DNA from 2 places in the Paenibacillus antri genome. Region 2 is predicted to be linked to the other one. Evidence: predicted binding sites of a transcription regulator. Region 2 holds the regulator's gene; the other holds the start of a gene.
The links. The regulator Rex, encoded in region 2, represses fermentation and respiration genes when NADH is low (regulators of the CRP and FNR family bind a similar motif). The targets are predictions, from matches to a motif close to TTGTGAAATATTTCACAA.
Positions count from the first base shown of each region.

Region 1 (15,647 bases), on a different contig from region 2:
TCAGGGAACATTTTGCATTTTTATTGCGGCGGCAATACCGCCAAGGGCTTCGCCAACTTATTCGACTCGTCGCTGCAAGACCTTCGGCGTCTGTATATTCTGAAAGGCGGCCCCGGTACGGGAAAATCCGGCGTCATCCGCGCCGTCGGCGACGCCATGGTTCGTTCCGGTCACGACGTCTGGTACATCCACTGCGCGTCGGATAACGATTCGCTCGACGGCGTCGTCGCGCCCGGGCTTGGCGTCGGCATCGTCGACGGCACGTCGCCTCATGTCGTCGAACCCCGGCTTCCCGGTGCGGTCGAGCAGTACGTGAATCTCGGGGAAGCCTGGGACGCGTCCGCGCTGGCCGACCGGAGAAGCGAAATCGAAGCGTTGAACGATCAGATCAAACTGGCGTACGACCGCGCGTATGCCGGCTTTGCGGAAGCGCTGCGAATCCATGACGACTGGGAAAAGATTTATATCGAAAATATGGATTTCGAGGAAGCGGATCGGCTGACCCGGGAATACATCGGTTCATTGTTCCCGAACAGCGGAACCGGGAAGAAAAGCCGCGTCGACCGCCGGTTTTTGGGGGCTGCCACTCCGTCCGGCGCGGTCGACTTCGTACCGAACTTGACCGAAGGGCTGAAGCGTAGAATACTCATCAAGGGGAGACCCGGCTCCGGCAAGTCGACCCTGCTGAAGAAGGTCGCGGCGGCCGCGACGGAGCGAGGTTACGATGTAGAAATCTACCATTGCGGCTTCGACCCGAACAGCTTGGACATGGTCATCGTCCGGGAGCTCGGCTTCGCCATCTTCGACAGCACGGCGCCGCACGAGTATTTTCCCGAACGGGAATCCGATGAAATCCTGGATATGTACGCGCGCTGCATCAAGCCCGGAACGGACGAAGCGCACGCGGACGCTATACGCGACTTGAAGCAACGATATTCCTCTAAGATGAAGGAGTCGATCGGGCACTTGGCGACGGCGAAGTCGCTTCACGACGAATTGGAACGCATCTACGGGCAAGCGATGAATTTCTCGGTCGTCGATTCGGCGCGGGAACGCATCCGTCGGGAGATCGATGCGATCGCCGAGAGATACGTCTAGACGAGCGACGCCCCGCAGCTTTCGGCTGCGGGGCGTCTATATCCATTAGAAATTTCCGTAATACGCGTTCCGATACACGTCCGCGAGCTCCGAGACGAGCGGCAGCTTCGGGTTCGCCGTCGTGCACTGGTCTTCGAAAGCGCGATCCGCCAACGCGTCGACCCGCGATTCGAAGACGACCGGCTCCACGACGCCGAGATCTTGGAACTTCTCCGGGATGCCGAGCGCCTGGTTCAGCTTGCGAATCGCATCGATCAAGCTGTTGACGCCCTCCTGCGTCGTACGGGCCGGCAGTCCGAGAACGCGAGCGATATCGGCGTAACGCTTGTCGGCGACGTAATGGTCGTATTTCGGGAATCCGGCGAATTTCGTCGGCAGCGTCGCGTTGTACCGAATGACGTGCGGCATCAAGATCGCGTTCGTCCGGCCGTGCGCCGTATGGAATTCCCCGCCCCACTTGTGCGCGAGGCTGTGGTTGATGCCGAGGAAGGCGTTGGCGAACGCCATGCCGGCGATCGTCGATGCGTTGTGCATCTTCTCCCGGGCGAGCGGGTTCGCGGATTCGTAAGACGGCCGCAAGTACTCGAACACGAGCTGGATCGCCTTGATCGCAAGGCCGTCCGTATAATCGTTCGCCATAACCGAGACGTACGCTTCGATCGCATGCGTCAACACGTCCATGCCGGTGTCCGCGACCGCATGCTTGGGCAAGCTGTAGACGAACTCCGGATCGATAATGGCCACGTCCGGGGTGAGCTCGTAATCGGCCAACGGGTATTTCGTATTGCCGCCCCGCTTATCCGTAATGACCGCGAAAGAAGTCACTTCGGACCCTGTACCCGACGTGGTCGGAATCGCGACGAATTTCGTCTTCGTTCCGAGCTGCGGATATTTATACACCCGCTTGCGAATATCAAGGAATTTCTGCTTCAAGTGATGGAAGCTGGTATCCGGATATTCGTAGAACAACCACATCGCCTTGGCCGCATCCATCGGGGAACCGCCGCCTAAGGCGACGATGCAGTCCGGCCGGAACGCCTCCATGACCTTCCTGCCCGCTTCCACCGTATCGACCGACGGATCCGGCTCGACATCGGAGAACACTTCGATGAAAACCGGCGACTGCCGCTTCCGCAAGTAATACTCGACTTTCTCTACATAACCGAGTTTCACCATCATCGGGTCGGTCACGATCAACACCCGCGAGATGTCCGGCATCTTGGTCAAGTACTGCGCCGACCCTTTTTCGAAGTACACTTTCGGCGGCACCTTGAACCACTGCATATTCACCGTGCGATCCGCCACCCGCTTCACGTTGATCAGGTTGACCGCGGACACGTTCGAGGTCGTCGAATTATGGCCGTACGAGCCGCACCCCAACGTCAACGACGGAAGATTCGTGTTATAGATATCGCCGATGGCGCCGTGCGTGGACGGCGAGTTGACGAGCACGCGTCCGGTTTGCAGCCTGCTTGCGAAGGCGTCGACGACCGTTCGATCGCTCGAATGGATGACCGACGAATGGCCCATGCCGCCGAAGGCGACGACCTCCGCCGCGCGTTCGATTCCTTCCGCTACGTTCTTCGCCTTATAACAAGCAAGCACGGGGCTCAGCTTCTCCGCCGACAGCGGATGTTGGGGACCGACGCCCTTCAGCTCCGCGACCAGAATCTTCGCGTCTTCCGGCGCGCGGATGCCGGCCAACTGAGCGATCGCGGACGCCGGCTGACCGACGATGACGGGGTTAACGGCGCATTTGTCTGCTTGGATGACGAGCTTCGAAACCGCCTCGACTTCCTCCTTGCTTAAGAAATAGCAGCCCAACTCGGTCATGAGCTTCTTGGTACGTTCGTACACCGGCTCTTCGATGATGACGGATTGCTCGGACGCGCAGATCATGCCGTTATCGAACGTCTTCGACAAGATCAGATCCGTGACCGCCTGCTCAAGGTTCGCCGTCTTTTCGATAAAGCAAGGCACGTTGCCCGGACCGACGCCGAGCGCCGGCTTCCCGGTGCTGTAAGCCGCTCTCACCATGCCCGATCCTCCGGTCGCCAGCACGAGCGCTACGTCGGGATGGTTCATCAACAGCTGCGTCGCCTCGACGGACGGCGTCTCGATCCATTGCACGCAAAACTCGGGAGCGCCGGCTCGAACGGCCGCTTCGTAGACGGTTCGCGCCGCTTCGGAGCTGCACCGCTGCGCAGACGGGTGGAAGGCGAAGATGATCGGGTTGCGCGTCTTCGCCGCGATCAGCGACTTGAACATCGTCGTCGAGGTCGGATTCGTGACCGGCGTCACGCCTGCGACGATCCCGACAGGCTCCGCGATCAGGCGGTAGCCTTCATTCGCATTTTCTTCGATGACGCCGACCGTCTTATCGTGTTTGATGCTGTGGTACACGTATTCGGTCGCGAAGATGTTCTTCGTGATCTTATCCTCGTACACGCCGCGGCCCGTCTCCTCAACGGCCATCTTCGCGAGCGCCATGTGGCGGTCCAGCCCGGCGAGCGCCATCGCTTTCACGATGTCGTCGACTTGCGCCTGATCGAGTCTCAAGAACTGCTCATAAGCCTTCTTCGCCCGTTTCGTCAATTCGTTCACTTGGTCTTGCGCCGCAGCGGTTTGCTTTACTTCGGTTTCTCTCACGGCCATCGCCTATCACCCTTTCGGTTTTGTTAGTTCCATGGTAATCGGCCGGATCGATTCGAACTATGAAAATAGATGAGAGTACGTGAATATTTTCACATACTTTGGTGTGAGAGATTTTACAATAAAATAACCGACTCCAAGGAATGAAAACATCCCGCGGGGGACGCGGGATGTTTCGGATGTTTCGGGATAGAATCATGTCCCGATAATATAGGTTTCCAGAAAGTCGTTGCGGAACTTGCCTTCGGGGTCGCAACGCGCTATCAACCGGCGGAACTCCGGCAGCTTCGGGTAAAGCGGCTGCAGCTTGCCGGGCTCCATCGTAAACAGCTTGCCCCAATGCGGACGGGTTTGGAACGGCGCCAGCTTCTCTTCGACGATCGGCAGAACGACTCGAACCGCATCCCAATTCGGCTTCCAAGTGAAGTGAATCGCGACCGAGTCCTGTCGGTAGCAAGGGCTCATCCACGACTCGTCCGCCGCGATCGTACGAACTTCGGAAATAAACAGAAGCGGCGAGATCCGATCTCTCAATTCGTCTAGCGCGCATAAGGCCGCATAGGCGTCCCTGCGAGAGACGAAATATTCGCTCTGCAGCTCCTCCCCCGCGCTCGGCGTGAATTCCATTCGGAAGTGGGGCATGCGTTCATGCCATGGCCCCGGGACGCCTAGCTGCTCGGTACAAGGTTCCGCGCCGCTTCCCGGTACCGGATGCAGCTTCTCGCCTGCTCGCGTCGCACCGAAGAAATCGGCTCTCCGTTCGTCGGGGGCTCTCCCCTTGTGCTTCAGCCACACCTGATTGAAAGACGGCCGCTTCCAATCCGTGAAGAGACTGACGCTGTACGCGCTGGAGAAGATCGCGTCGAAGTCGTCTTGCAACCTCGCTAGCGGCAGATGTTCATACACCTCTTGGCTCATCTCGAAGGCAGGTACGACGTCGAGCGTCATTCGGACGACGACGCCGAGCGCACCGAGTCCGACGACCGCCGCTTCGATCGGATGCTCCGGATCTTCCTTGGCGAAAGCGACCGTCGTACCGTCCCCTTGGACGAGCTCCAGCGAATGGACCGCCGCGGCCAGATTCCGGTTCCGGTCGCCGGAACCGTGCGTCGCCGTCGCGCACGCGCCGGCGACGGAAATATGCGGCAGCGACGCCAAATTGTGCAGCGCATACCCGTTGGCGTGCAAATATCCGCACAGCTCGCCGTACCGCATCCCCGCCTCCACCGTCACCCGATGATTCGCGCGGTCCAACTCGATGACGCGATTCAACTTTCGCAGCGAGAGATGGCTTGCCGTCGTGTCGGCGATGCCGTTGAACGAATGGCGCGTCCCTAACGCCTTCACCCGCGAGCGGCTCGCGACGAATTCCTGCACTTGATCCACCCGATCGGGAACGTACGCTTCTGCGGCGTTATAAATGTAATTGCCGGCCCAGTTTTTTTCGTAATGCACCTTGTCCCGTCCCTTCTAAAATACCGACGTATACCCGCCGACGGACGATAAAATTCGATCCGCCTCCTCGTCGGTCATCGAACCGAATCGTTCTACGGCTTCTACGATTTTCGGAAATAAATGCACGTCTCCCGCGCTTGCGAAGCCCGCTACGTTCGGGAACTTCAAGACGAAATGAACGCAAGCGTCGATCGCGTCCTGCCGGTCGAACGGCTCGTACCAGGTTGCGTACGGACGCTGCCGACGTTCGCCCCAAGGCGCCTTCGCGATCGCTTTAATGACGCGTACGGCGACTTCCCGGTTGACCGCTTCCTCCATTAAGGCGTCGAACGCCTCTCGGTATTCGGGCATCGTGTACATGTAGTGGTTCAGAGGAAGCAGCACGGTCTCGAACGGGTATCGTCGAAGCGCTTCCAAATGCGCGATCGGCGCTTCGTGGCCGTGCCCCGTGATGCCGATGTGCTTGACGACCCCTTCTTCCTTCGCTTCGATCGCCGCCTCCAGCGCGCCTCCCTTGGTCGTGCACGAATCGAGCTCGGCGATCGTTCCCACGGCGTGGAGCTGCAGCAGGTCGACGGAATCGACGCGCATGCGCTCCAACGATCGGTAAATTTCCGCCTTCGCCTTTTCTTTCGAACGCTCCCCCGTCTTCGTCGCGAGGAAAATCTCGTCCCGCACTTCGCTGATGATCGGCCCCATTCGTTCTTCGGCATGCCCGTAGCTGGCCGCCGTGTCGAAATGGTTGACGCCGCGTTCCAGCGCGTACCGAATCGAGGCGTCCGCCTCATCTTGCGTAACGTTGCCGAGACTTGCGGCTCCGAACATAACGACCGAACTTTCGAATGGAATGCGGCCTAACGGTCTCCTGGGTATCATTGACATCGATATCGTCCCCTTCGAACCTGAAATAAGTGCCATCGGAATAAGAGTAGCAGAGTTTCCCGGTTTCGTCATACCCTAAATGAACGAATCAAGAATACGCGGAGGAGGTTGAGCATGCCGAAGTATCGAATCATCGTAGATTTATCGGATCGGCAATTGTATTTGCTTGACGGGGATATCGTGAAGCGGGGATTCCCGGTCGGCATCGGAAGAATGGTCTCCCGCACGCCCACCGGCGAATACAAAATCATTAACAAACAATCGAATCCCGGGGGTCCGTACGGCGCGTTCTGGATGGGGTTGTCCAAACCCACCTATGGCATCCATGGGACGAACGATCCTTCCTCCATCGGCCGGGAAGTGTCCCTCGGCTGCATTCGGATGCACAATAAGGACGTATTAGAGCTGTCTTCCCTCGTGCCGGTCGGGACAAGGGTGACGATCAGACCATAACTATCGTCGAATCATTCGCCCTTCGTGTCAATCTCCGCCTCCGCCCCCGCCGTCGCATCCCCCGTCTCCGCCCGAACCGCCGTCTCCGTACGCGTAGGACGAAGACCCGTCCGTTTCGCGGCTCCGACGCTTCTTGCGTCCGGTTCGATCGGTCCCCGACTTCCCGCTCGCGGAGGAGACTCCCCACACGAACAGTAAAAGAATGAGTACGAAAGTAATGAACGCTGCCATCCGCATCCCTCCGTCGATAGCTATCTTATAGAAAGCATAACGAACGAATGTTAAGGAAGCGTAAACGGAAAGGCGCCGGAATGTAAAATTCGAAACACTCTCAACAACGTCTCAATTTTCGCACGGACTCTCATTCGCTATGGATTCATAAGGCGCGGGCTGATACGGTATAGAGGTCGTCGCTAAGTACGCTGCGGCGGAACGACGCGAGATCGTAAAGGAGAGAGGATTGATGTCGATTCCAACCCTGCCTAAGTACGTGAGGGTTGCCGGAAGCGCCTTGCTGTTCCTTGCCTTGGGTTCGCACACGGCGTTGTCGGCCGGAGGCGCGGTCAACGTTTATGTGCACGGAGAGCTTCTCCGGTTCTCGGAGGCGCAGCCGGTACTGAAGGAAGGACGAACGCTCGTCCCCTTCCGCAAGCTGTTCGAATCGCTCGGGTATACGGTACAGTGGATCGACGCCGGCGACGCCGGCGGCCGAAGCGCGGTCGGGACGAAAGACGGCGTCACGATCGAATTGACGATCGATAAGAACGTTGCCCGTGTGAACGGCAGCGACGTCCGACTCGACGTCCCGGCGCAGATCATTGGCGGCAGTACGATGGTGCCGCTGCGCTTCGTCTCGGAAAACAGCGGTTACGACGTCGCCTTCGTCTCTAGCGGCAACGTCTCGACGATTACCGTCGGCGCCGCCCGCCCGAGCGATCCGACCGTTCCGACGGCCTCGGCGGACGAAGCTGAGCCTTACGTCGCGAAGGGACGCGTGGTCGCCGCTAACGGCTCCCCGGTGGAAGGCGCCGAAGTGTTCGCCGATAACCAGCTGCTATATAACAGCAACTTGCATGCTGTCACCGACGCCGACGGCTACTATCGGATCGAGCTGCCGCTGCTGGCCGCGACATGGAATATGGGCGGCTCGCACCTCGTCGATGAGTTCATCGTGGATTTGATCCCCGACGTCGATCGTCCCTTCGCCGGCAATACGGGAGCCGTCCGGAACTTTACGGTGCCGGAAGCGGAGACGATCTTCGGAGAGCTATATCTGTACATGGATCTCAACAGCTTCGCGAACGGTTATACCGAAGATCATGTGGAGCTGACGCTCGTCCCGGACGGGAACGGTCGGACGATCGCCGGATTCGGCTTCAACTTCCCCGGCGGCTTCGGCATGAACGACGTGCCGGTCGGCACCTACACGGCGACCGCCGTATACGCGCCTCCCGGCGAAGAACGCATCCCGCTAAAAATCCGGAAGAGGAATATCGGACCGTACGCCGACTCGGTCGAATTCAAGTTCAGTCCGCTGGTGCCGGGCATCCAACAAGCCGAGCTCGAAGTGCAAGCGCCGTAATGATGCCGTAAGCGAAAAAAATCGCCTGAGACGCCCGGCGACGATGCGGTTCGTCCGGGATCTCAGGCTTTCTCTTTACGTATCGCCTTCGGCGGATAACGCGTGATACAACGCTTCCAGCGCTTTCTGCAGATGGCGATAATAAGTCGCCATGGATATATTCAGCGCCTTCGCGATGCGTTCGTTCGGCCGCACCGCTCGAATATAGGCAAGAGTAAGCAGTCTTCCTAGCATCTCTTCCGATTCGTCGCCTTCTTCCAATCGACGAATCGCGTCCTCGATTTGGCGTCGAACGACGGCGCCGATTTGCTCCTTCGGCTGCCGATCGACGATACGATGCGGGAACAATCGAACGTAACGCTCCGTCAGCGCCGGCTTCCGCGGAAGGGCGCTCCAATGTTTCAGAACGGCTTTCAGTTCATTCAGCTCGTTCGACTCTTGCGGCTCGGACGGAGTCGGTCGGGGAGAAGCAGGTTCGGAAGCCGGTACCGAAGACGCCTCCGGAGACGCCTGACGGCTTACGGATCGATCCAGCCTCGTGATGAAATCCTCATGCCGGAGATCGAGGACGAACGCGCGATATTCGGTGCCGAGCGGCGTGAACGCGTCGGCCCAAGGCGCCGGCTCGAAGCCGCACAGCTCGAATACGGGGAACCATTCCTTCAGGCAAGTGAAGTCCAAAATCCACTCGGACCGGGAGAAGCGGTTCATCAACGCGTTAATGATGAGCGCCCGCGTCTTCCCTTCCAGCTCCGGCGCGATCCCGACGAACGTGAACAGATACGCGTTCGGGACGGGCTTCCATCCCCGAAAGAACGGATCGAGCAACGGCTCCCTACGTAACGCCTCGAGGATCCGCCCTTCCAGCGGAACTTTCCCGATGAAGGCGATCATGCGCTCCCGCTGCCAGATCGTATCGAAGGCGGCCGGAGCGATCTCGAAGATCGCTTCGATGTGCCGTTCGAGCGGCGGATCCTCCGCGGCTTCGGGAGCGGCGAATCGGTGGAACTCGACGTATAACTGCCGGATCGCGGGGATGTCGACCGGTCTGCAGGAACGCACCTCGATATCGTCGTCCGGGTGACCGGAAAAGCAGATGCCGCGAACGATCGGATGCTCGTGCAGGTTCATCTTCTCGATCTGCAGCTTCCGGCGAAGCGTCGGCTGCGCCTGTTCTTCCTTGCGAATGTGCTCCAGCGCCTTGCTCCGCATCCGCTCGTATGCGTTCGGCCGGCGAAGCTGGAAATCCTCCAACGCCCAGGCTCTCACGGCGTCGTGCAGCACCCAGCCGTCGGGCTTCAATAAGACGAAGGGCAGCGCGACGAACTGCCGAAACGATGCCGTATCGAGCCCGAAATCCGCAATCGCGGCGAGCCGCTCCTCGTTGAAGTGCCAATATACGGAAGCAGCCTCCAACAGACGTTGAGTAGAATGCGGCGCTCCCTGGAGTAATCGGGCCATCAAAGCGGAGACGAGTTGAAATTGTTCGCCGCGGTCCAGGCCGTGCGCCGTCTCCCCGCCCCTCGCTATCGATTCCGCCGCCAGCGTCATGGCGAGCGGGACTCCTCGGGAGAAGCGGACCAACTGCGATCGTCCTTCGCGGCTTACGATCCCTCGGTGCAGAGCGTAGCGCTCCACCTCGTCCGAGGTCAGCGCTTGCAGCCGGAACGCATGTGCGGGGACCGCCCCGGCGGCATACAGCCACCCGCCGGTAAGCGCGTTCCGTCCGGTCGTCACGATCCGAATCGACGGCTCCAGCGACGCGATCCACTGCAGAAACCAATGCTCGACCGCATGCCATTGATCGAACCCGTCGATCAGCAGAACCGACCGGCGGCGCCGCGATAGACGGTTCATCCGCTCGGTAACGGCGTCCGGATCGGAATGGTCGACGTCATGGTCCCTCGTCTCCTCCCGAAGCCGGGAAACGAGTTGATCGAAGACGTCGTCCTGCTGCTGCAGGATCTTCCCGCCGTCGACGAAATAACAGAGAAATTCCTTCCGTTCCGAGCGGAACCGGCGGAGCAGCGCAGACTTGCCGATCCCGCTCTGCCCGTAAATATGAAGCCACCGCCGTTCCGATTCCCCGGCCGCATGTCTTCGCAGCGTCTCTAGTTCTTCCGTCCGCCCGACAAAATCGTTGCTTTCCGCTCGCATCGTCACGATCTCGTTCCGCATTCCGCTCCTAAACCCCTTCGGCGATTCGGTTGGCTTTATTATAAGTCAATCGCTTCCATGCGACATTAGAAGTTGGGATTATTTTCATATAGGAAAATGGTACTAGATCGATCATAGCAATTACGGAAGCACGACGAAATTGGAGACGACCTTCCTCTCCCGCCCGTCGGACGGGCTGTTCAGCAATTTGCCGTCGTAAACGAAGGCGCTCGACCCGCCGCCGTCGAGGTTGTAGGCATCTCTGACGTTCCACTCGAGCAGCTTCGTCTGCGCTTCTTCGAGGGTCACGCCGTTGCTGTAGCCCTTCTGCCTGCCGTCGATGACGATCAGCAGCAGGTCCCCGTTCGAGAAATGACCGATCATCGTCCGAGGCTCCCGTTTGTTTTTCCATTTGGTCGGAATCTTCTGCTTCTTGCCGTCTTGGAGCAGCGTCGGAACGAACGTAGCGCCTTGCTCGACGTCGAGCGCTTCGATATCTTTCCGGGACGTAATTTCGCCGCCGACCAAATGTCCGTTTTTGTTAATGCCGATGAAGCTGAGTCCGGTCTGGTAGAACGCTACGATTTCGCCGTCGACGACGGTGACGCCCATCGGGTAGAGAAGGCCGTTCTTGTCTTTCGAAAATCCGCCGGCGTTGATCGCCAGCACGGCGCCGGTGCGTTTCGCCGCCGAGCTCGTCGTCTCGCCCTTATCGCCGATCTTGTCGTTCGACATGACGAGCTTGATCGCCTTCGGGTCGTGCAGCTTGACCTTCGCCAAGTACCCCCGGTAGCCGGCTTCCTTCAACGAAAACACCTTAACGGTAGCTTTCTTGCCGAACGTCTGGCCGATCGGCTTGCCGAGCTGCGTGCCCAGCACCGATTCGAGCGTATCTTCCGTCGCTTGATTTTGCTGCTTGCTCTTGTTCACTAGATCCGCGACAGCGTCATGCTGCTCTGCGTCGAACGCGGATTCCCGCCGGGCGGCTTCCGTCATCTCCATTAAGTAGGCGTCGATTTCGGACAGCCGTTCGGCCGACGCATCCGCCGTATCCGCTATCGACGCGTAGGCGGCCGACACGTCGTCGGCAAGCTTGCTTACGCCTTCGATCGACGTTTCCGCGTCCGCATACGACAGAACGGACGGCGCATAGGCGGCTTTCAGCTCGGAGGAGCGCAGCTGAAAGCCCGCCGTAACGCCGAGCAGCGCGGTAACGAGCAAGCCGAGCGGAATCAGCGATTTAGTAGACACGCGCCGCTTCCTCCAGCTTCTTGATCGATTTGCGCAGCTCCTCCAATTCCTTGCTTAGGTCCGTAATCCGCTCATTCAGCGCCTTCTTCGATTCCGCCGTCGTACTGAGCGAATCGCCGGCCAGCGACATCTGTTCCTTCACGGCGGTTAACTCGCTTTCGACGACGGCGAATTGCGCTTGAAGCTGCGCGGCGAGTTCCTGATTGGACTGAAGCGCCCCCTGCAGCTGCGTTAACTTCCCGTTCACGTCTGCTATATGTTGTTGATTCGTCCGTTGAATCTGCTCAAGCTCGGCGCGGATGCCGCCGACGTAATAATACGCCGACGCGAAGGCGCCTCCGGCCAACAGCAGCCACAGCGCGACGATCCCGGCCTTCGCGGCCCACTTGTAAGTGCGTTCCGCCTTGTTTTCCCGCTGCTTCGGGGATCGTTCCAGTCGCGATTCCAGTTCGTAGTACGCTTCGTTCATCGTTCCGATCCTTTCGATTTTTCTAGTTGAGATACTATAATCCTATCATACTTGAGGGCGATTTTTCATAGATGATGTCGAATCGTGTTATGGAAGCGTCGAATCGAGGCCAGACTGGATGCGAAAGGACCGATGTTTTCGGAGGGGATGGATTGACTACGCAGCGAGGTTTGCTTCTGTGGGGGCTTATCGTACTCGTCATGAGCGCGATCCTATTCCTGCCGCCCTTCGTCGGGCTGGCCGATAACAGCGATTATGCCCGAGCGGTGCAGCCGCTGGGCTTGTTGCCCAACGAGCATCCGAGGTACTTCCACGCGTTCCGGGAGTTTCGCCTGACCGAAGCGGCCGCGGGCAGCCTTCGTAACCTGTTATTTCCTGACTTGGAAAACGAACTCGGATACGTCAGCTCCCAGCTGCTGCTGACGAAAGCGGCGCTCCTTCTGAACGACGGATTCCGCCGGTTATTGCGGATGGACGTCGCCCTGTTCGATATCCGGTTCCTAGGGGGACTCTATATCGTCTTATACGGCGCCGGCTTGGCTCTCTTCGTCGCCAAGCTCGGCGCGAAGCGAACGATCGCGAGATTGCTCGTCTTCGCTGCGGCGATCTTCTTGTTCTGCGACGCGGGATATATTCTATACTTTCATTCCTTCTACGGGGAAGCGACCATTCTCGTCGCGTTGCTGCTTACGGCCGGCAGCGTCGCGTGGTGCATTTACGGAAATCCCTCAAGAAAGCTCCCGCTCTTCTTGTTTTACGCGTCCAGCGCGCTGTTCGTCTCCGCCAAGGTGGCGAACGCGCCGATCGGTTTTCTGTTAGCGTTGTTCGGGTGCGCGATCTTGTTCGTCCGGAAGGATCGATTCTCCCGGGCGACCGTCGTCGCGGGAAGCGGCGCGCTGCTGCTCTTCTCGATGCTCTTCTTCTCCTCCGCGCCGCAGTGGATGAAGCAGGTGAATCAATACCAATCGATCTTCTTCGGGGTGTTGAAGGATTCCCCGACGCCGGCCGAGGATGCCGCGGAGCTCGGGCTCGACCCGAAATACGCCGCGCTCCGAGGCACCCACGGTTATATGCCCGATGCGCCGTACGACATCTACGGCGATGCCTTCCGACGGGACGTCTACGATCGCGTGTCGTATGCGGACATCCTGAGGTTCTATGTCGGTCATCCCGACAGGCTCGTCGAGAAGCTGCGCGTCTCGGCGGATGCAAGCGTGTTCCTGCGTCCCTCCTATGTAGGCAATTACGAACCGGATGCGGGGCTGGAGCGGTTAAGCTTTACGAAGCGATTCTCGTTGTGGGAAGGGCTGCGCAAGCGGGCGGTCGGCATCGCCTTCCCGATCGTCGTCGCGGGATTCGCCTGTTATCTCGCGGCGATCGCTTATAGGCTCGTCAAGCTGTTCAGGCAGCCGTCGCCGAGCCCGCGGACGAAGCTTGCGCTCAGCGCTGTCTTGCTGCTGCTGTCGACGACGGCGATGCAGTGGGTCGTCCCGGTGCTCGGCAACGGGGAGGCGGACTTGCAGAAGCATATGTTTCTCTTCGCCGCTTGCTTCGACTTGATGCTGCTCGTCGGCGCGGCGTGGATCGCGGATCGCGCGACCGCGCGGAGCGTCTTAATCGTCTGCGCGGCGGCACTGCTGCTTCCGGCCTTCCGTTGGACGCAAGAGCCGGAGTCCGCGCCGGCGACCGCCGCCTCCGGTATTCGGGTCGGCGATACGGTGCAGTTGGGCCGGTATGAAGACAAGCCCCTGCTGTGGACCGTACTCGCGAAAGAGGAGGAAGGCTACTTATTATGGTCCAGGGACGCGATCGCCGCGAAGCCCTTCGACGCCGTGGACGAATCGCTCCCGGCGGGAGAAGAAGCAAGAAGCTACGGATCGAACGATTGGGAAACCTCGGACCTCAGGCGCTGGCTGAACGAGACGTTCCTCGCCGGCTTTACCGACGAGGAACGCAAGCTGTTAACCGCCGCCGCCTTGAACACCCTCGTGTCGGCGCAGCGCCTCGACCGGAAGCAATTCGGCGACCAACCTCATTACTGGAGCAGCATTCCTCGGCATGCAGAGCAAAATTACGATCGCGCGTACGGACGGCGAGCGTCTGAGCTCGTGTTCCTGCTAGATGCGCAGCAGCTTGTCCGCCATGTCTCCATGCGAGGCTCCTTCTTAACGAAGGCGAACCCGCAGGGGAGCGCGACGCCATATTGGGTGAGGACGCCGTACGCCGGCAGCGCCAGCATGGTCCGCATCGTCGGCGAGGACGGCTTCGTCTATCATCGAGACGCCGCCGGCGAACGTACCGGCGTCGTCCCCGCCGTCTTCCTGCGCTTGGACGCGTCCGCCCAAGGCGGCTTCGGTACGCCGGAACGCCCGTACCGGGTCGTTGGCCGCGCTTCTGTTTTACCGCTTGCCCGCGTGTCGCATTAAATATTGAATGAACGCATCGTCGCGAACGAGCCATGCGGCGTACCGCCGCTTCACGTAACGTTCGGCTTCCTCGAACGCGTCGAACGCCGGTTCCGCCGTCTCCCCGTTCGCGTCGAGGTGCCATCGGCCTTCGGCTTGAAACAGAAACAGCTGCTCCCCGGCTCGGTTTTCGTACAACACGCCATACTCCGAGCCCTTGACGTTATACTCGTTCCTGTCGGCGTCGGGCCGGGGCGGGTCGAGCGCGAACGGTTCGACGGCGTAGGCGCGGAACGCCGCGTCGCTAAGCGGACAGCCCGCCGCCTTCGCGTGTCCGCCGCCGCCGTACCCCGCCGCGATGTCGGAGACGTCCACATGATCGTGCACCGTCCGCAGGCTGAGCTTCTTCCCCCCGACATTCAAGATCGCGATATAATCCAGATGCGGGAACGCCCTCCCGAGCTCGTGCGACAGCTCCGAATGATACGACTCCGCATGCACGATGCCGACGCACCGGTCCGAGACGAACGTCTGGACCAGCTCTCTCTTTTTCCGGCGCACGTACCGGTCGATCTTGCTTTCCTCCAGCTCGAGCAGCTTCTCCTCGAAGTCGGTGAAGGCGAATCCCTCCTTCCGCTTCACCCGCTCGACCATACGGTCCTCGAACTCGTCCAGCGACAGCAGGAAAAACAAGTCGTTCAGCCGCTTCGCCGTAACGTTGTCGTGTTTTTCCCATTCCCATGTATCGTACTGGCGCACGAGCTCCACGAATTCGGCGAGCGCTTCGTTCGGCTGCAGCATCCGATGCTGAACCAGATAATCGTAGAAAAGCGACGTGGCGGACGTCTGCCGGCCGTCGTCGTATGCGACCTGCACGGTCGCCCACGGATGCCGATTCAGATGCAGAGAAGTCTTATGGTGATCCAAAAGACGCGCTTTGCCGCCGTTTTGGAGAAAGCGGTCGATGCGGGCTTCTACCTCCTCGGATACGGATAAGTCGGTAACGAACAAGAACCCGCCTTTCTTCGGCTTCTCCCGATACGCATCCATATACCGCGATACTTGCGGGTTGATGCTTTGGACGGAATTGTACCGTACTTCGATTTTCTCCCCGAAGGCGCAGCGCGCGACGACGCCGCAGCCGACGCCGTCGAGATCGTTGTGCGTGAATAAGTGATGCATGGATTCCCGGTCCCCTTGCCGCGCGAGATGGTGTTGCCAAGGGTAGGGTTTCCCGATCGGT
Region 1 covers NZ_VCIW01000004.1:159,333-174,979, reverse strand. The annotation lists gene FE782_RS08535 (PRK06851 family protein) at 1-1,098, shown strand, start outside; gene adhE (bifunctional acetaldehyde-CoA/alcohol dehydrogenase) at 1,144-3,753, opposite strand; gene FE782_RS08525 (FAD-binding protein) at 3,946-5,205, opposite strand; gene FE782_RS08520 (aldo/keto reductase) at 5,221-6,087, opposite strand; gene FE782_RS08515 (L,D-transpeptidase) at 6,202-6,540, shown strand; gene FE782_RS08510 (hypothetical protein) at 6,568-6,771, opposite strand; gene FE782_RS08505 (stalk domain-containing protein) at 7,004-8,122, shown strand; gene FE782_RS08500 (ATP-binding protein) at 8,198-10,300, opposite strand; gene FE782_RS08495 (phosphodiester glycosidase family protein) at 10,421-11,530, opposite strand; gene FE782_RS08490 (hypothetical protein) at 11,520-11,999, opposite strand; gene wsfD (glycan biosynthesis hexose transferase WsfD) at 12,152-14,425, shown strand; gene FE782_RS08480 (DHH family phosphoesterase) at 14,399-15,586, opposite strand.
Region 1: adhE (bifunctional acetaldehyde-CoA/alcohol dehydrogenase) is a predicted target of Rex. The motif match lies at 3,831-3,848, and genes of this name have one in related genera.

Region 2 (15,647 bases):
CACGATTCGTACGATCGGGCGGGATATATGCCCGGCGTCGCGACGGCGGTGCGCAAGGTGATGGAGACGACGGGCATGGTGTACGGCTTCGAGCACATGATGGACTGACACGAGGGGACGACAAGGAGGAACGGCATGAATATTTCATTGATCGCGCACGACCGCAAGAAAGACGAGATGGTCGATTTCGCCATCGCTTACGAGCAAGTGTTGTCGCGTCACCGGTTGTTCGCGACCGGGACGACCGGTCAACGCATCATGGAAAATACGAAGCTGACGGTGCATCGGTTTCTGTCGGGGCCGCTCGGCGGCGACCAACAGATCGGCGCCATGATCGCCCAGAACGAGATGGATTTGATCATCTTCCTGCGGGACCCGCTGATGGCGCAGCCCCACGAGCCGGACATTATCGCGCTGCTTCGGTTATGCGACGTGCATAACATCCCGCTCGCGACGAATCTCGGCACCGCCGAGGTGCTCGTGAAGGCGATCGAGCGCGGCGACTTGGACTGGCGAGAGGTTGTCCATGGCGAAGCGTAACGAAGCCGAAGCGCTCGACCTGCTCGTCTTCGGCGCTCATCCCGACGACGCGGAGATCGGCATGGCCGGCACGATGGCGAAACACGCCGCCGCCGGACTTCGCGTCGGCGTCTGCGACTTGACGCGCGCGGAGCTGTCGTCGAACGGCAATCCGACGCTCCGCGCGGAAGAAGCGGAAGCGGCATCCCGGGCGCTCGGCCTCGCTTACCGGTCCAATCTCGGGCTGCCCGACCGCGGGCTGGTCGGCGACGCGGAGCAGCTTGCGCGCGTCGTACGGGAAATCCGCGAGCGGCGCCCCCGGTTCGTCTTCGCCCCGTATTGGAAGGACCGCCATCCCGATCATGTCGCGTGCAGCGCCTTGATCGAAGCGGCGGCGTTCAACGCGAAGCTGCGCCGGTGGATGCCGGACGTCCCCGCTTGGACGATCGAGCGGCTTTATTTTTATTTCATCAACGATACGGACCGCGCGGACGTCGCCGTCGACGTAACGGACTATTACGAAGCTAAGACGGCGTCGCTCGCGGCGTACCGCAGCCAATTCGAGCCGTCGGACGCCGACGCCGTCGCGACGCCGCTCACGCAAGGGTATTTACGGAAGGTGGAGCAACGGGACAGCTTATTGGGCAACGCGCTCGGCGTGCGATACGCGGAAGGGTTCGCCGCGAAGCAGCCGCAGCTCCTGACTCTATTTTGACGGGATTGTGCATATCTATAGATAGATACGAATCGAATTCAACGAATCGGGTCGGAGGTGAACAGCGGTGAGAGACAAAGACAAATTAAACATCGGCATTACGTGTTATCCGTCGCTCGGCGGTTCCGGCGTCGTGGCGACGGAGCTCGGCAAGCTGCTCGCAGAGCGCGGTCATCAAGTGCATTTCATCACTCACAGCATGCCGTTCCGATTGACCGGCTACCACAAAAATATTTTCTATCACGAGGTCGAGGTTTCCGACTACCACGTGTTCAAATATCCGCCTTACGATTTGTCGCTCGCGGCGAAGATGGCGCAGGTGGCCAATATGCAGAAGCTCGACGTGCTGCACGTGCATTACGCGATTCCGCACGCCGTCTGCGCGTATTTGGCCAAAGGGATGGTCGAGCGGCCGCTGAAGGTCGTTACGACGCTGCACGGCACGGATATTACGATTCTGGCGCATAACGAAAGCATGGCCGACCTGATTCGTCTCGGCATCAACGGCAGCGACGCGGTGACGGCCGTGTCCAACGACCTGATTCGCGAAACGCAGGAGCGGCTGCATATTACGCGCCCGATCGATCTGACGTACAATTTCGTCGATAAGCGCGTATATTATCCGCGGGATTGCTCGCGCTACCGGTGCGATTTCGCGCCGAAGGGCGAGAAGATTCTCATGCACGTTTCGAATTTCCGGCCGGTGAAGCGCATCTCCGACGTCGTCGACGTGTTCCGCCGGGTGAACGAAGAGGTGCCTTCGCGCCTCGTCTTCATCGGGGAAGGACCGGAGCTCGGCAAGACGATGGCGCGCGTGCGCGAGTACGGCTTGGAGGAGCGCGTGCTCTTCCTCGGCAAGCAGGACGAAGTGGCGGAGCTGTTGTCCGTCGCCGACATCATGCTGCTCACGTCGGAGAAGGAAAGCTTCGGACTCGTCGCGCTCGAAGCGATGGCGTGCGGCGTCCCGACGGTCGGGACGACCGCCGGCGGCATCCCGGAGGTCGTCAAGCACGGGGAGACCGGATTTTTGTCGGACATCGGCGACACGGACTCCATGGCCGACGATTGCATTAGGCTCTTAACGGATCCGACGTTGTACGCCCGCGTCTCGGCGAACTGCACGAAGCGGTCCCAGACGGTATTCTGCAACGATCTGATCATGGAGACGTACGAGGATATTTACTACCGCATTCTAGGGCGGGAGCGGGAGCAGGTCGTTCGGGAGCGAGTGTGCGCGGTCGAATGACGGACGGGATTTTCTTCGAAGACGAGATGGGGCGGGGCGGCCTTCGGCTGCTCCGGCGGCTGGCCGAACGCGGGTATGCCGCTTATTTCGTAGGCGGCTGCGTGCGGGACGCCTTGCTCGGCCGTCCCGTCAAGGATATCGATATCGCGACGGCGGCGAAGCCGGATACGGTGCTCGAGTTGTTCCCGGAGGCGATTCCGACGGGGCTGAAGCACGGCACGGTGACGGTGCCGCTCGGCTCCTGGCATTACGAGGTGACGACGTTCCGCGCGGAGTCCGATTATTCGGACGGGCGTCATCCGGATTCGGTGTCGTTCCTCGACGACGTGGAAGGGGACTTGGAGCGGCGCGACTTCACCGTGAACGCGATGGCGGTCGACGCGGAAGGCCGGCTCGTCGATCCGTTCGGCGGACGCCGCGATCTGGAAGCGAAACGTCTGCGCGCCGTCGGCGACCCGGCCGCGCGGTTCGGCGAAGATGCGCTGCGCATGCTGCGCTTCGTCCGCTTCGCGGCGGAGTACGGCTTCGCGGCGGACGAGCCGACCTGGGCGGAGGCGAAGCTCGGCGCGCCCGGGCTCGCCGTCGTCGCGATGGAGCGCGTCGCCGCGGAGCTGTCGCGCATGATCGGCGGCAGCGATCCGTATCGGGCGCTGGCGCTGCTTCGCGAGAGCGAGCTGCTCCGGTGGACGAAGGAGCGGCTGCGGCTGCCGCGCGCGCTCGGACTCGCGAACGACGACGGGGCCGACTCGGCTGCCCCCTCGGCGGAGGATCCGTTGCGGCGCCTCGCCGAGGTGGGGGACGAGCTGGCTCGCTGGGCGTTATGGTTCGACCGGATGGAGCTCGGACCGGACGAAGCCGAAGGCGTCTGCCGGGCGCTGCGAACGTCCGGGGCGTTCGAGGGCGCGCTTCGGCGGACGCTCGCGTTCCATGCGGCGCTGCGTGGGGCGCCGACGGAGCTCGCGCGCCGGGCTTGGATCGGCGCGGCGCTGCGGCAAGGCGAGGAGGCGGCGCGGCGTTGGTTGACGCTGGAGCCGGCGTATCGCGGCTTGCCTGCATTCGATTGGACGGCGCCGTACTTCGACGCAGGAGCCGCTTGGCTCGATGAGATGCCGGCGAAGACGCTGAAGGAGCTCGCGATCGGCGGCGCGGACGTGTTGGCCGCGGCCGGGGGGCGCAGGGGCGGACCGTGGACGGCGGATCTGCTCGGCAGGCTGCTGGAAGAGGCGGCGCTCGGGGAGCTGGCGAACGAACGCGAAGCGCTGCTGACGCGCGTTCGTTCGCTGCTGCCGCAATACGGCGCCGGTAACGGAGGGGACGATTAGATGGGGGCGAACGAGAAGCTGTTAGCGTGCTTCGAGGAGGCGCCCGGCGCGTACGTATCCGGCGAGCGGCTGAGCCGGGAGCTAGGCGTCAGCCGAACCGCCGTCTGGAAGCGAATTCGGCGGCTGGAGGAGGAAGGGTACGTGTTCGAGTCGGTGCCCCGGCTCGGGTACAAGCTGGTACGCGGTCCCGATAAGTACCGGATGGACGAGCTGATGAAGCGGTTCTCGGGGACGGCGTTCGGGAAGTCGGTGAAGCTGTACGACGTCGTGGAATCGACCCAAAACGCGGCGCACGAAGCGCTGCTCGCAGGCGCGCCGGAAGGGGCGTTGGTGTTGGCCGAGGGTCAATCGGCGGGCCGCGGCCGCTTCGGCCGCGTCTGGTTTTCCCCGCCCGGGAAGGGGATATATGTCAGCTTCCTCTTGAAGCCGAACGTGCCGCTCGCGGTTGCCCCGCAGATGACCCTGCTCATCTCGGTAGCGCTGTGCCGGGCGATCCGCAAGGAGACGGGCGCGAACGCGACGATCAAGTGGCCGAACGACATCTTGATCGACGGACGGAAGGTATGCGGCATTCTCGTCGAGACGATGCTCGAAGCCGACGTCGTGAAGGCGATGATCGCCGGCGTCGGCATCACCGCGAACGTTCGGCGGGACGAACTGCCCGAAGAGCTTCGCGACCGCGTGACGTCGCTGCTGGAGGCGACCGGGGCGCCGGTGTCGCGCGAGGCGATCGTGGGCTCGTTCTTCGAGCAGCTCGAATGGCTGTACGACGCGTACCGCAAGGAAGGCTTCGGTCCGGTGCGCACGCTGTGGGAGGCGCTCACGTCGACGCTGCACGGCCGGGTCCGAGTCGCGACGCCGCAGGGCGTGTCGGAGGGCGTGGCCGAAGGGATCACCGAGGAAGGCGCGCTGCTCGTCCGCGACGACGAAGGGCGCGTGCACACGATGTATTCCGGCGACTTGACCGCACCGATTTCCCGGTAAAGGCGCGGGCCGGCAGACGACCTATGTACAAAATCGAACGGTTTGATATACTAAGGAGAACGCAAGGAGGACGGTATCCGAACGGAACCGTACCTCCGAGCCGTTGTCTTTTCTTTTTTCTCCATCTATTTTCTGCTCTGAGCCGCAAGGACCGAGACGGAAAGGGACGCATCGCGCACGGCCGCCGACGGCGCCGGAACGCGCGAATTGGTTTTGCGCTGCCATCCTTCTTCGGCTTTGGGCCGGGAAGGATTTTTTTGTTTTCCAGGAAGGAACCCTAAGGAGGAATGTGCGATGTCGGAACAATCGTCATCGGGAACCCGTAAGCCAGTAACGACGACGCGGCTGCGGGCGATGAAGTCGAAGGGCGAGCCGATCGCGGTCGTTACCGCGTACGATTATCCTTCGGCGCAGCTGGCGGAAGCGGCCGGCGCGGACGTGCTGCTCGTCGGCGATTCGCTCGGCAACGTCGTGCAAGGCCGGGAGACGACGCTGTCCGTGACGTTGGATCACATCGTGTATCACGCGGAGATCGTCTCGCGGGCCGTGAAGACGCCGTTCGTCGTCGCGGATTTGCCGTTCGCCACGTACCACGGAGGCGTTGACGCGACATTGGCCAACGTCGCGCGCGTCATGCGGGAAGGCGGCGTCAAGGCGGTGAAGCTCGAAGGCGGCAACGAAATTTTGCCTGCGGTGCGAGCGGCGGTCGGCGCCGGCGTCCCGGTCATGGGGCATCTCGGCTTGACGCCGCAGTCGGTCCATGTCATCGGAGGGTATAAGGTGCAAGGCAAGCAGTCGGCCGCGGCGGAGAAGCTGCTCGACGAGGCGCTGCGGCTCGAGGAGGCCGGCGCGTTCGCGATCGTGCTGGAGCTCGTCACCGACGAGCTGGCGGCGAAAGTGACCGAGCGGCTGTCGATCCCGACGATCGGCATCGGCTCGGGAAAAAGCTGCGACGGGCAGGTGCTCGTGTTCCACGACATTTTGCAATACGAGCTCGACCCGATGGCGAAGAAATTCGTAAAGGCGTACGCGAACGTAGGCGCGGTCGTGAAGGAGGCGATCCGCGAATACGTGGCGGACGTGAAGCAACGATCGTTCCCGGAGGAGCGCCATACGTTCCATATGGAGGAAGCCGACCTGCAGCGGCTATACGGCGGCGGCGCGGCGGACAAGGAGTGAGCGGCCATGGAAGTGTTCCGTACGATAGCATCTTATAAACAATATCTTACCGTTGTCGAGAACGAAGGCCGATCGATCGGCTTCGTGCCGACGATGGGCTACCTGCACGCCGGCCATCTGTCGTTGGTCGAACGGGCCAAACGGGAAAACGACGTCGTCGTCATGAGCGTCTTCGTCAATCCGCTCCAATTCGGGCCGAACGAAGATTTCGAACGGTATCCTCGGGACGAAGCCCGGGATTTGGCGCTCATGGAGAGCGCCGGCGTGGACGCCGCGTTCCTCCCGACGGTCGACGAGATGTATCCAGGCGGCGGCGGGACGTCGAAGACGATCGTGACCGTCGGAGGAACGGTCGCGGAGCGGCTTTGCGGCGCCTCGCGCCCGGGCCACTTCGACGGCGTCGCTACGGTCGTCTCCAAGCTCTTCCACATCATCGAGCCGCGGCGCGCGTATTTCGGCCTGAAGGACGCGCAGCAGGTCGCCGTCATCGAGACGTTCGTCAGAGACTTGAACGTTCCGGTGGACGTCGTGCCTTGCGAGACGCTGCGCGAACCGGACGGCCTCGCGATGAGCTCGCGGAACGTGTATTTGACTCCGGAGCAGCGCAAGAACGCTCCGGTTCTCCGCCGGTCGCTCCTTGCGATCGACGAGTGGCTCGCCGCCGCGCCGGAGACGACGGCGCCCGAGCTGGAACGTAAGCTCGCGGATGAGATCCGCGCCGTTCCCGGGGCGGAGCTCGATTACGCGCAGGTGCTTGCGTACCCGTCGCTCGAGCCGATCGAGGGACCCGTCGCGAAGGCGGCGGGACGGTTCATCGCCGCGCTCGCGGTGAAGTTCGGGGGAACGCGGTTGATCGACAATCGATTATTTCATGAAAACGAGAGGTGACGAGCCATGTTTCGCACGATGATGAAATCGAAGCTTCATCGCGCCGTCGTGACGGAGGCGAATCTGAACTACGTGGGCAGCATAACGATCGACGAGGATTTGATGGACGCGGTCGATATTCTAGCCAACGAGAAGGTTCAAATCGTCAACAATATGAACGGCGCCCGCTTGGAGACGTACGTCATTCCGGGGCGGCGCGGCGAAGGGACGATCTGCTTGAACGGGGCGGCCGCGCGGCTCGTGCAGCCGGGCGACGTCGTCATCATTATCTCCTACGCGATGATGACGGAGGAGCAAGCAAGGAGCTATAAGCCGAAAGTGGCGATTCTGGACAGCAACAACAACATCGTGCAAACGGCGAACGAAGAAGTGCACGCGACGATTTTGTAATCGAGTCCGGAGTCAAAATGATTTGGCAGTATGAAATGCCTCCCCGGCGCAAAAAATGAGGGTACCCTCGCGTCGCGAATCCAACCGAAAGGTGGGAGGCCCATGTTCAAGTACTTGTTTCAATCGATGAACGAGAAGCTGGACGGCATCCTCGAGGCGCTGCCCGCGTCGCACGGAACGAAACACGAGTCGCTGCTCGAACAGCTGCAGGAGCTTCGGGAAATGAGCGACGAAATTATCGAGGAGTGGCTGTTGTTCGAAGAGAAAATGGCGAAAGCCAAACAGCGGCCTCAGCCCGAACCGGCGGCGGCCTCGACGAAGCCGCAAGCCCACGAGCCTCAAGGCCTCTTCGAATCGGTCGACGCCTTCGCCGAGTCGCCGGCGCAGACGATGCAGTACCAACGAGGCGAAGGATATTTCAAGCTGTACATGTTTCCGGAAGCGGCCCGCGAGTTCGAAGCGGTCGTCCGGGCATACCCTGATTTCTTGCAAGCGCGCTTGTTCTTGGCCTTATGTTTCTTACAAAGCGAAAACGTCGCGGAAGCTTCCGGTCATCTTCAAATCATTATTTCGCTTGCGGGCGACGGCAGGATGAAGGCGGTCGCGTACAATGCGCTCGGCTGCGTGCAAGCGGTCAGAGGGAATGTAGAACAGGCGTGCGAATGTTTCCGAACGTCCCATTCGTTGGATCCGAACTTTAAGGACCCCGTGTACAACTTGAAGGCTTGCCAGATCGACGGAGGCGTGCTGCAGCTCGGCGTCGCGATCGGCTGACGCCTTCGTTTTTTTTCTATGGATTCCCTCGCGAGAGGGTTTCTTCTATTTTCTTTTCCCCCTTCGGTTTGGTATCCTTAAAGGTACGAACGACAACGAATCGAAGACGAATGGGGTACCCTATAGATGAAATTTGCGGTTTTGGATTTGGAGACGACGGGCGAACAGCCGGGCCGCGACGAAATTATTCAGGTCGGCATCGTCATCGTGAACGACTTCGCGATCGAACGTACGTACGCATCCTTCGTTCGGCCAAGCGTCCCGATCCCGCCGTTCATCCGGTCCTTGACCGGAATTACGGACGAGATGGTGGCGGACGCCCCGGCGATGGACGACGTCGTGAACGAGATCGTTCCGCTGCTCGACGGCGCGGTGCTCGTCGCGCATAACGCGCCGTTCGACGTCGCGTTCTTGAAGCGCGCGCTCGCTTCGGCCGGGTATCCCGGCTACGACGGACGCATATTGGATACGCTCGATTGGCTGCGGGTGCTGTTCCCGACGTTGACGAGTTATCAGCTCGGCTTCGTCGCGAACGCCTTCGGCATCGCGCACGACCGTCCGCACCAAGCGGACAGCGACGCGGAGGCGACGGCGGAAATATGGGTTCGATGCATGGAGAAGCTGTTCTCGCTGCCGCTCATGACGCTGCAGCGGCTCGGCTTCTTGTTCGCGCATCCGGATTTCGCCTCGCAGCAGGATCAGGCGTGGTTCCTCGAGGAGGTCGTCGCCTGGAAGGAGAGCGCGGAGGAGCCCGGAACCCCGACGCGGTCCCACCGGCAATTCGCGCTCGGGGTCGACGACTGGACGACCGAGGAGGACCGGGATCGGGAGAAGTTCGAGGAGGACTTCGACGCATTCCAGGAAGCCTTGAAGCGGCGCATCCGGGAACGAATGCCCGATTACGAGGAGCGCCCCGCTCAGGAGCGCATGATGCAGGAAGTGTCGCAGTCGCTGAAGGACGAACGGCATCTCGTCATCGAAGCGGGCACGGGCACGGGCAAGTCGCTCGGCTATCTGATCCCGTCGATCCATTACGCGCTGCAGACCGGCGATAAGGTCGTCGTCAGCACGCATACGATCAACCTGCAGGAGCAGCTGCGGCAGAAGGAGCTGCCGATGCTGCACGAGCTGTCGCCGACCCCGTTCCGGTCCGCCGTGCTCAAGGGACGGAGCCATTACTTGTGCTTGCGTAAGTTCGAGGGCAAGGTAAACAATCAAGATTTTCCGAACGAACGGGAAGACCGCGTCATCGCCGCGCAGATGGTCGTCTGGCTCGGCGAGACGAAGCACGGCGACGAGGAGGAGCTGAACCTCGGACAGAAGGGCGGCGAGTTCTGGAGCCATGTCGCGTCCGACGCGGATTCGTGCTTGAACCGAGCTTGTCCTTGGTTCCGCAAGTGCTTTTACCACCGGGCCCGGAACGACGCGGGGGCGGCGGACGTCATCATAACGAATCATTCCTTATTATTCACGGACGTGAAAGCGGAGCATCGCATTCTTCCCGCCTACGGACGTCTCGTCGTCGACGAGGCGCATCATTTCGAGGATGTCGCCAGTCAGCATCTGGGCGTCGATCTGTCTTACTTTTCCATGGTGAGCGCTTTAACCTCCTTGTTGAAGGACAGCCGCTCCGGCCAGCTCCCGCTGCTCAAGTCGCTGCTCGAGCAGCATCCGAACGCGAAGACCGAAGGCTGGGGCGAGCGCATCGGCCAGCTGTTCCCCGACATCGTGAAGGTCAAGGAAAATTGGGACGAACTGTTCGATGCGCTGTACGACCGATTCATCGCGCGCGCGGCCGCGGGGCAGAGCGAGGGCGGGTCGGTCACGGTTCGTCTGAAGGCGGATAAGCTGCCTCACGATTGGAAGTCGTTCGTCGCGATGGAGGACAATTTGTTCTTGACGTTGACGAGCGTGCTGAAGGTGCTGGACCGACTCGTGACGGATGGGAAGGACGACGCGGAGGACTTCGGACTGGAAAGCTTGTTTACGGACCTGGCCGGCACGGTCAAGGACTTGTACAGGGCGCGCGACGCGTTGCGGCTGCTGCTGAAGGCGGACGACCCGAACATGGTGTATTGGATGGAAGCGACGCCGCACTTCAAGTCTCGCTCGCTGCGGTTATACGGGGCGCCGATCGACGTCTCGAGTTTGATGCGGGACTTCTTCTGGGAGCGCAAGGACGCCGTCGTCATGACGTCCGCGACGCTTACGGTCGAGAAGTCGTTCCAGTACGTCAAGTCGCAGCTCGGCTTGTCGGATCGGGACGAAGCGGAGGAGAAGCTGCAGACGGTGCAGCTGCCCTCGCCGTTCAAATACCGGGATCAAGCGTTGGTGCTCATCCCGAGAGACTTCCCGGGCTTCAAGGGCGCGAACGCGGATCCGCTGTTCATGGAACGGCTGATCGATTCGCTTCGCGACGCGGCCGTCGTGACGCACGGCAAGATGCTCGTTTTATTCACATCCCATAAGATGCTTAAGCTTGCCCACGGCCCGTTGAGGGAGGCGCTGCAGCCGCATGGCATTCACGTCCTCGGACAAGGGGTCGACAGCGGCAATCGGAGCAAGCTGACGCGGCTGTTCATGCAAGCGGGCTCCGCCGTGCTGCTTGGCACGAGCTCCTTCTGGGAGGGGGTCGACATTCCGGGCGACGCGCTGACGTGTCTCGCGATCGTTCGCCTTCCGTTCCAGCCCCCGAACCATCCGATGGTGGAGGCGAAGAGCGAATACCTGAAAGCCCAGGGCGAAAATCCGTTCACGAAGCTGTCGGTGCCGCAAGCGGTCATTCGCTTCAAGCAAGGCTTCGGGAGGCTCGTCCGTACGGCGAAGGATCGGGGCGTCGTGCTCATTTACGACACGAGGGTCATCGAGACGTCGTACGGGAAGCACTTCTTGTATTCGCTGCCCGGGCCGAAAATCGAGCATTTGCCGAGCGAGTCGATCCCCGGTCGGATGCGGGATTGGCTGGAAGCGCCGGGCGCGGAGACAGGGAACGGATCCTCGGGAAAGGTGGAAACGACATGAAGTTTCCTAAAATATCGGAAGCGGTCGTCCGCCGTCTGCCGATGTATCTTCGATTTTTGAACGAGCTCGCGAAGAGCGACGTCCAGACGGTATCGTCCCAGGATTTAGGGAGGCGTTTGGATCTGAATCCGGCCCAGATCCGCAAGGACCTCGCGTACTTCGGCGAATTCGGGAAGAAGGGCATCGGGTACGACGTCGGTTATTTGGTCGAGAAGATCCGCGGCATCTTGAAGCTGGATCAAGAAATCCGCGTCGCGCTCGTCGGCGCGGGCAACCTTGGTCAGGCGCTATGCAATTATAACGCGTATTTGAAGGACAATATGCGGATCTCCGCCGTGTTCGACGCGAATCCGAATCGGATCGGCGACCGCATCAACCAACTGTCCGTTCAGCCGATGGAAGAGCTCGTGCGGACGGTCCGGGAGCAGCATGTGCGCATCGGCATCATTACGGTGCCTGCGACGGAAGCGCAGCGCGTGGCGGACCAATTCGTGGAAGCGGGCGTGGAAGGCATTATGAATTTCGCTCCGGCGATCATTAAGGTGCCTTCCCAGATCCGCGTTCATTACGCGGATTTCACGATCGAGCTGCAGAGCTTGGCGTATTATTTGAACCGGGGCGAAACGGAGGAAGAAGAATGACGAAACGTACGGTGATCCGAGGCGGAACGTTCCTGACGATGGCGGAAGGCGCGGAGGGAACGACCGCGTTCGCGGGAACGCTGACGATGCGGGGGGACCGCATCGAATACATAGGCGCGGCGGACGTCGAGGTCGCGCCCGACGACGAGGTGATCGACGGCGCGGGCAAGCTGTACATGCCAGGCCTCGTGAATACGCATGGCCATGCGGCGATGTCGCTGCTGCGCGGTCTGAAGGACGACGTGAGCCTGCAGGTTTGGCTGCAAGAGTATATGTGGCCGACCGAAGCGAAGTTTACCGCGGCGAGCGTCCGAGCGGGAACGATGCTGGCGATGCTGGAAATGCTGAAATCGGGCACGACGACGTTCATGGATATGTACGACCATATGGATCAAGTGGCGGAAGCGGTGGAAGAAGCGGGTATGCGCGCCTGCCTCAACCGCGGGGTCATCGGTTTGTGCCCTGAAGACGTACAGCGCGCGAAGCTGGACGAGGCGATCCGGTTCGCGAAGACGTGGAACGGCGCGGCCGACGGCCGCATCACGACAGCGATGGCGCCGCATGCGCCGTATACGTGTCCGCCGGAATTCATCGCGAAGTTCGTCGAGGCGGCGCATGAATTGAATTTGCCGATCCACACGCATATGTCGGAGACGGCGCGCGAGGTGGAAGAGAACGCCGCCGCCTACGGCGTTCGACCGGTCGAGCATCTGCGGAGGCTCGGCGTGTTCTCGCGTCCGTGTCTCGTCGCGCACGGCGTGCACCTGACGGACGAAGAGATCGACATCCTGGCGGAGCACGGCGTCGGCGTCTCCCATAATCCCGGCAGCAACCTGAAGCTGGCGAGCGGCATCGCTCGCGTGACGGCGCTGCGGCAGGCGGGCGTCCGCGTCTCGCTCGGCACGGACAGCGCGGCCAGCAACAATAACTTGGACATCTTCCGGGAGATCCGCCTAGCGGCGCTCATCCACAAGGGCGTCAGCGGCGACCCGACGGCCGTGCCGGCCGGCGACGCGCTGCGGATGGGCACCGTCGAAGGGGCGCGTTCGCTCTGGTTGAACGACGTCGGCACGCTCGAGGCCGGCATGAAGGCGGACGTCGTCGCGATCGACGTGACGGCGCCTCATTACCAGCCGGAGGCCGATCTCGTATCGCATCTCGTGTACGCCGGCTCCGGCTCGGACGTGACGGACGTCTGGGCGAACGGGAAGCGGCTCGTTCGCGGTCGCCGCTGTCTGACGCTCGACGAAGAGCGCATCGTCGCCGAGGCGAACGCGGCGCTGCGACGCCTGAAAGCGTAGGCGCCGCATGGCCGAACGATTCATGAGCGAGAGCTCGTCGAACCGGCGCCGAGCGCTCCAGGCGACCGCTATCGCGATCGTCTTGATCGGCGCGATCGGGCTGTTCGGCAGCCGGTTTTACCAGACCGTGCAGGAGCCTCATTGGGATGCGTTAAGCCGGGCTCAAGCGGAAGCGGTACAGCGGCTGAACCTGACGCGCGTCGATTTCGTCGAACGATTCGTCGGGGACCGGCCGTACTCGGTCGTCTTCGGCGCGAACGCGAACGGCGAAGACGTCGCGGTATGGATGTGGGGCGAAGACGGCTTGCATATCGAACGGCAGCAGGACGGCCTGACGCGCGATGAGGTGAAGGCGCTCGCGCTGAAGGAGCGGCCGGAGATGCAGCTGCTGCGGATTTCGCCCGGGAAGCTTGGCGAGACGTACGTTTGGGAAGTGTTCTACGCGTTGCGGGAGCCCGGCGGAACGAGGAAATATTACGATTATTACTCGTTCCGGGACGGCGCGAAACTTGAAACTTACCGCCTTGCGCTGGAACGAGAGTAAGCCGGCGCAGGATGCCGGCGCTGCGAACGGAGGACGAGCGACGCGTGAAGTGGTCGTGGAAGACGAAAATATGGTTCGCGCTGACGGTGCTGTTCGGCGCGTTGTTGATCGCAAGCTTCTTTTATAAACCGTAACGAAGGCCGTCCCGATCACCCGATCGGGGCGGCTTTTTCATGCCGGCGAGATGCCGATTTCGCCGGGCGCCGGGTCGCCTTCCACACATTGCATCCCATTTCGTATGCCTATTATGATATACTCTCATATATACGAAATCGATAGATACTAGAAAGGGGGACGAAGTGTTGAAACTGCGTCTCTTACCTGTTGTTATAACGATCGTCGTGTCGTCCGGCGTCTTGTTCGGCGGTTGGTTCGCCTATGAATCGATCGCGATGGAAGACCCGTTCTTGGAGAAGGTCGCCGCCGTGGAAGGCATCGCGGATCCCGTCGTCGAGATCGAACGGGAGCGTGCGATCGTTCGCGCGACGATCGAGCCGGGCGCCAGCCTGCGCCAAGCGTATCGCGGCATCGTGGAGGCGGGAGCCTCGTCCCTCGGAGACCGCGACATCGTCGTGGAGGCTTCGGGCGAAACGAGCGAGAAGCTCGAAGATTGGTGGTCCGAAGCGTTGTTCGACGTCGCCCAAGCGATGGAGACGAAGCAATATTCGCTCATTCCGCAGCGTCTTCGCGAGCTTGCGAAGGCGGACGGCTCGCTCCAAGTACAGACCGAAATGGACGAAAAGAACGTATATATCACGTTGGTGGACGGCCCGAACAGCAAGCATGTCGTTTTGCCGCGACAGCCGGCGATAATGGGGGTGTGGCCGAATGAGTAAATACGGCAAAGAAATCGCGATCGGCTTCCTTCCCGTCTTGCTCGCCTTCCTCGTCTTCATCGGGGTCAATCCGATTCCGGTGCTGCTCGTCGGCGTCATCGGCGGCTCGCTTTTCCTAATGACGCGCATGCGGACCGGAGGCGGTCTCGGCATGGGCGAACGGAACAAGCCGAAGGCGAAACTTCCGACGTTCCTTACGTTCGATCATATCGGAGGGCAGGACCGGGCGAAGAAAGAGCTGATCGAGGCGCTCGATTTCCTCGTCAAGCCGGAGCAGATTCAGAAGTTCGGCATTCGCCCGTTGAAGGGCATCTTGCTGATGGGTCCTCCCGGAACGGGAAAGACGCTGATGGCGAAGGCGGCCGCGCATTACACGGACAGCGTCTTCGTCGGGGCGAGCGGCTCCGAATTCGTCGAGATGTACGTCGGCGTCGGCGCGTCCCGCGTTCGGGATATGTTCAAGGAAGCGCGTCAGAAAGCGATCAAGGAAAATAAGCAAAACGCGATCATCTTCATCGACGAGATCGACGTCGTCGGCGGCAAGCGCGACGGCGGGCAGCAGAAGGAATACGACCAGACGCTGAACCAGCTGCTGACCGAGATGGACGGCCTTCATACGTCGGAGACGCCTCGAATCCTGATCATGGCGGCGACGAACCGTAAGGACATGCTCGACTCCGCGCTCCTCCGTCCGGGCCGCTTCGACCGGCACATTCAGGTCGACCTGCCCGACGCGAAGGGACGTCTCTCGATCCTCGAGCTTCATGCGCGCAATAAGCCGCTGGCGGAAGGCGTATCCTTGCAGAAGATCGCGGACCAGACATTCGGCTTCTCCGGCGCACAGCTCGAGAGCTTGATGAACGAGGCGGCGATCTACGCGATGCGGGAAGGCCGCGAGACGATCGATGAGAGTCAGCTGCTCCAAGCGATCGACAAAGTCATGATGGGCGAGAAGACGGACCGCGAGGCCGCGGCGGAGGAACGCGAACGAGTAGCGATTCACGAACTCGGGCATGCTATCGTTGCCGAGACGGTACGTCCTGGCTCCGTCTCCCAAGTGGCGCTCAGCCCGCGGGGACAGGCGCTCGGGTACGTGCGGCACAACCCGCCGTCCGACAAGTATTTGTACACCAAGGCGTACTTGGAAGACCAGATCATGGTGGCGATCGGCGGTTCGGCCGCGGAAGAGCTGTTTTACGGCGAACGAAGCACCGGCTCTCGCAACGACTTCGAGCAAGCGCTCGGCCTCGTGCGCACGATGATCGACTCCGGTCTTACCGACCTCGG
Region 2 covers NZ_VCIW01000003.1:276,416-292,062, forward strand. The annotation lists gene dapB (4-hydroxy-tetrahydrodipicolinate reductase) at 1-108, shown strand, start outside; gene FE782_RS07070 (methylglyoxal synthase) at 136-540, shown strand; gene bshB1 (bacillithiol biosynthesis deacetylase BshB1) at 527-1,234, shown strand; gene bshA (N-acetyl-alpha-D-glucosaminyl L-malate synthase BshA) at 1,302-2,480, shown strand; gene FE782_RS07085 (tRNA nucleotidyltransferase/poly(A) polymerase-related protein) at 2,477-3,802, shown strand; gene FE782_RS07090 (biotin--[acetyl-CoA-carboxylase] ligase) at 3,803-4,786, shown strand; gene panB (3-methyl-2-oxobutanoate hydroxymethyltransferase) at 5,081-5,965, shown strand; gene panC (pantoate--beta-alanine ligase) at 5,972-6,853, shown strand; gene panD (aspartate 1-decarboxylase) at 6,860-7,243, shown strand; gene FE782_RS07110 (tetratricopeptide repeat protein) at 7,346-8,017, shown strand; gene dinG (ATP-dependent DNA helicase DinG) at 8,144-11,038, shown strand; gene FE782_RS07120 (redox-sensing transcriptional repressor Rex) at 11,035-11,679, shown strand; gene FE782_RS07125 (amidohydrolase) at 11,676-12,980, shown strand; gene FE782_RS07130 (cell wall elongation regulator TseB-like domain-containing protein) at 12,988-13,524, shown strand; gene FE782_RS07135 (hypothetical protein) at 13,827-14,360, shown strand; gene FE782_RS07140 (AAA family ATPase) at 14,353-15,647, shown strand, end outside.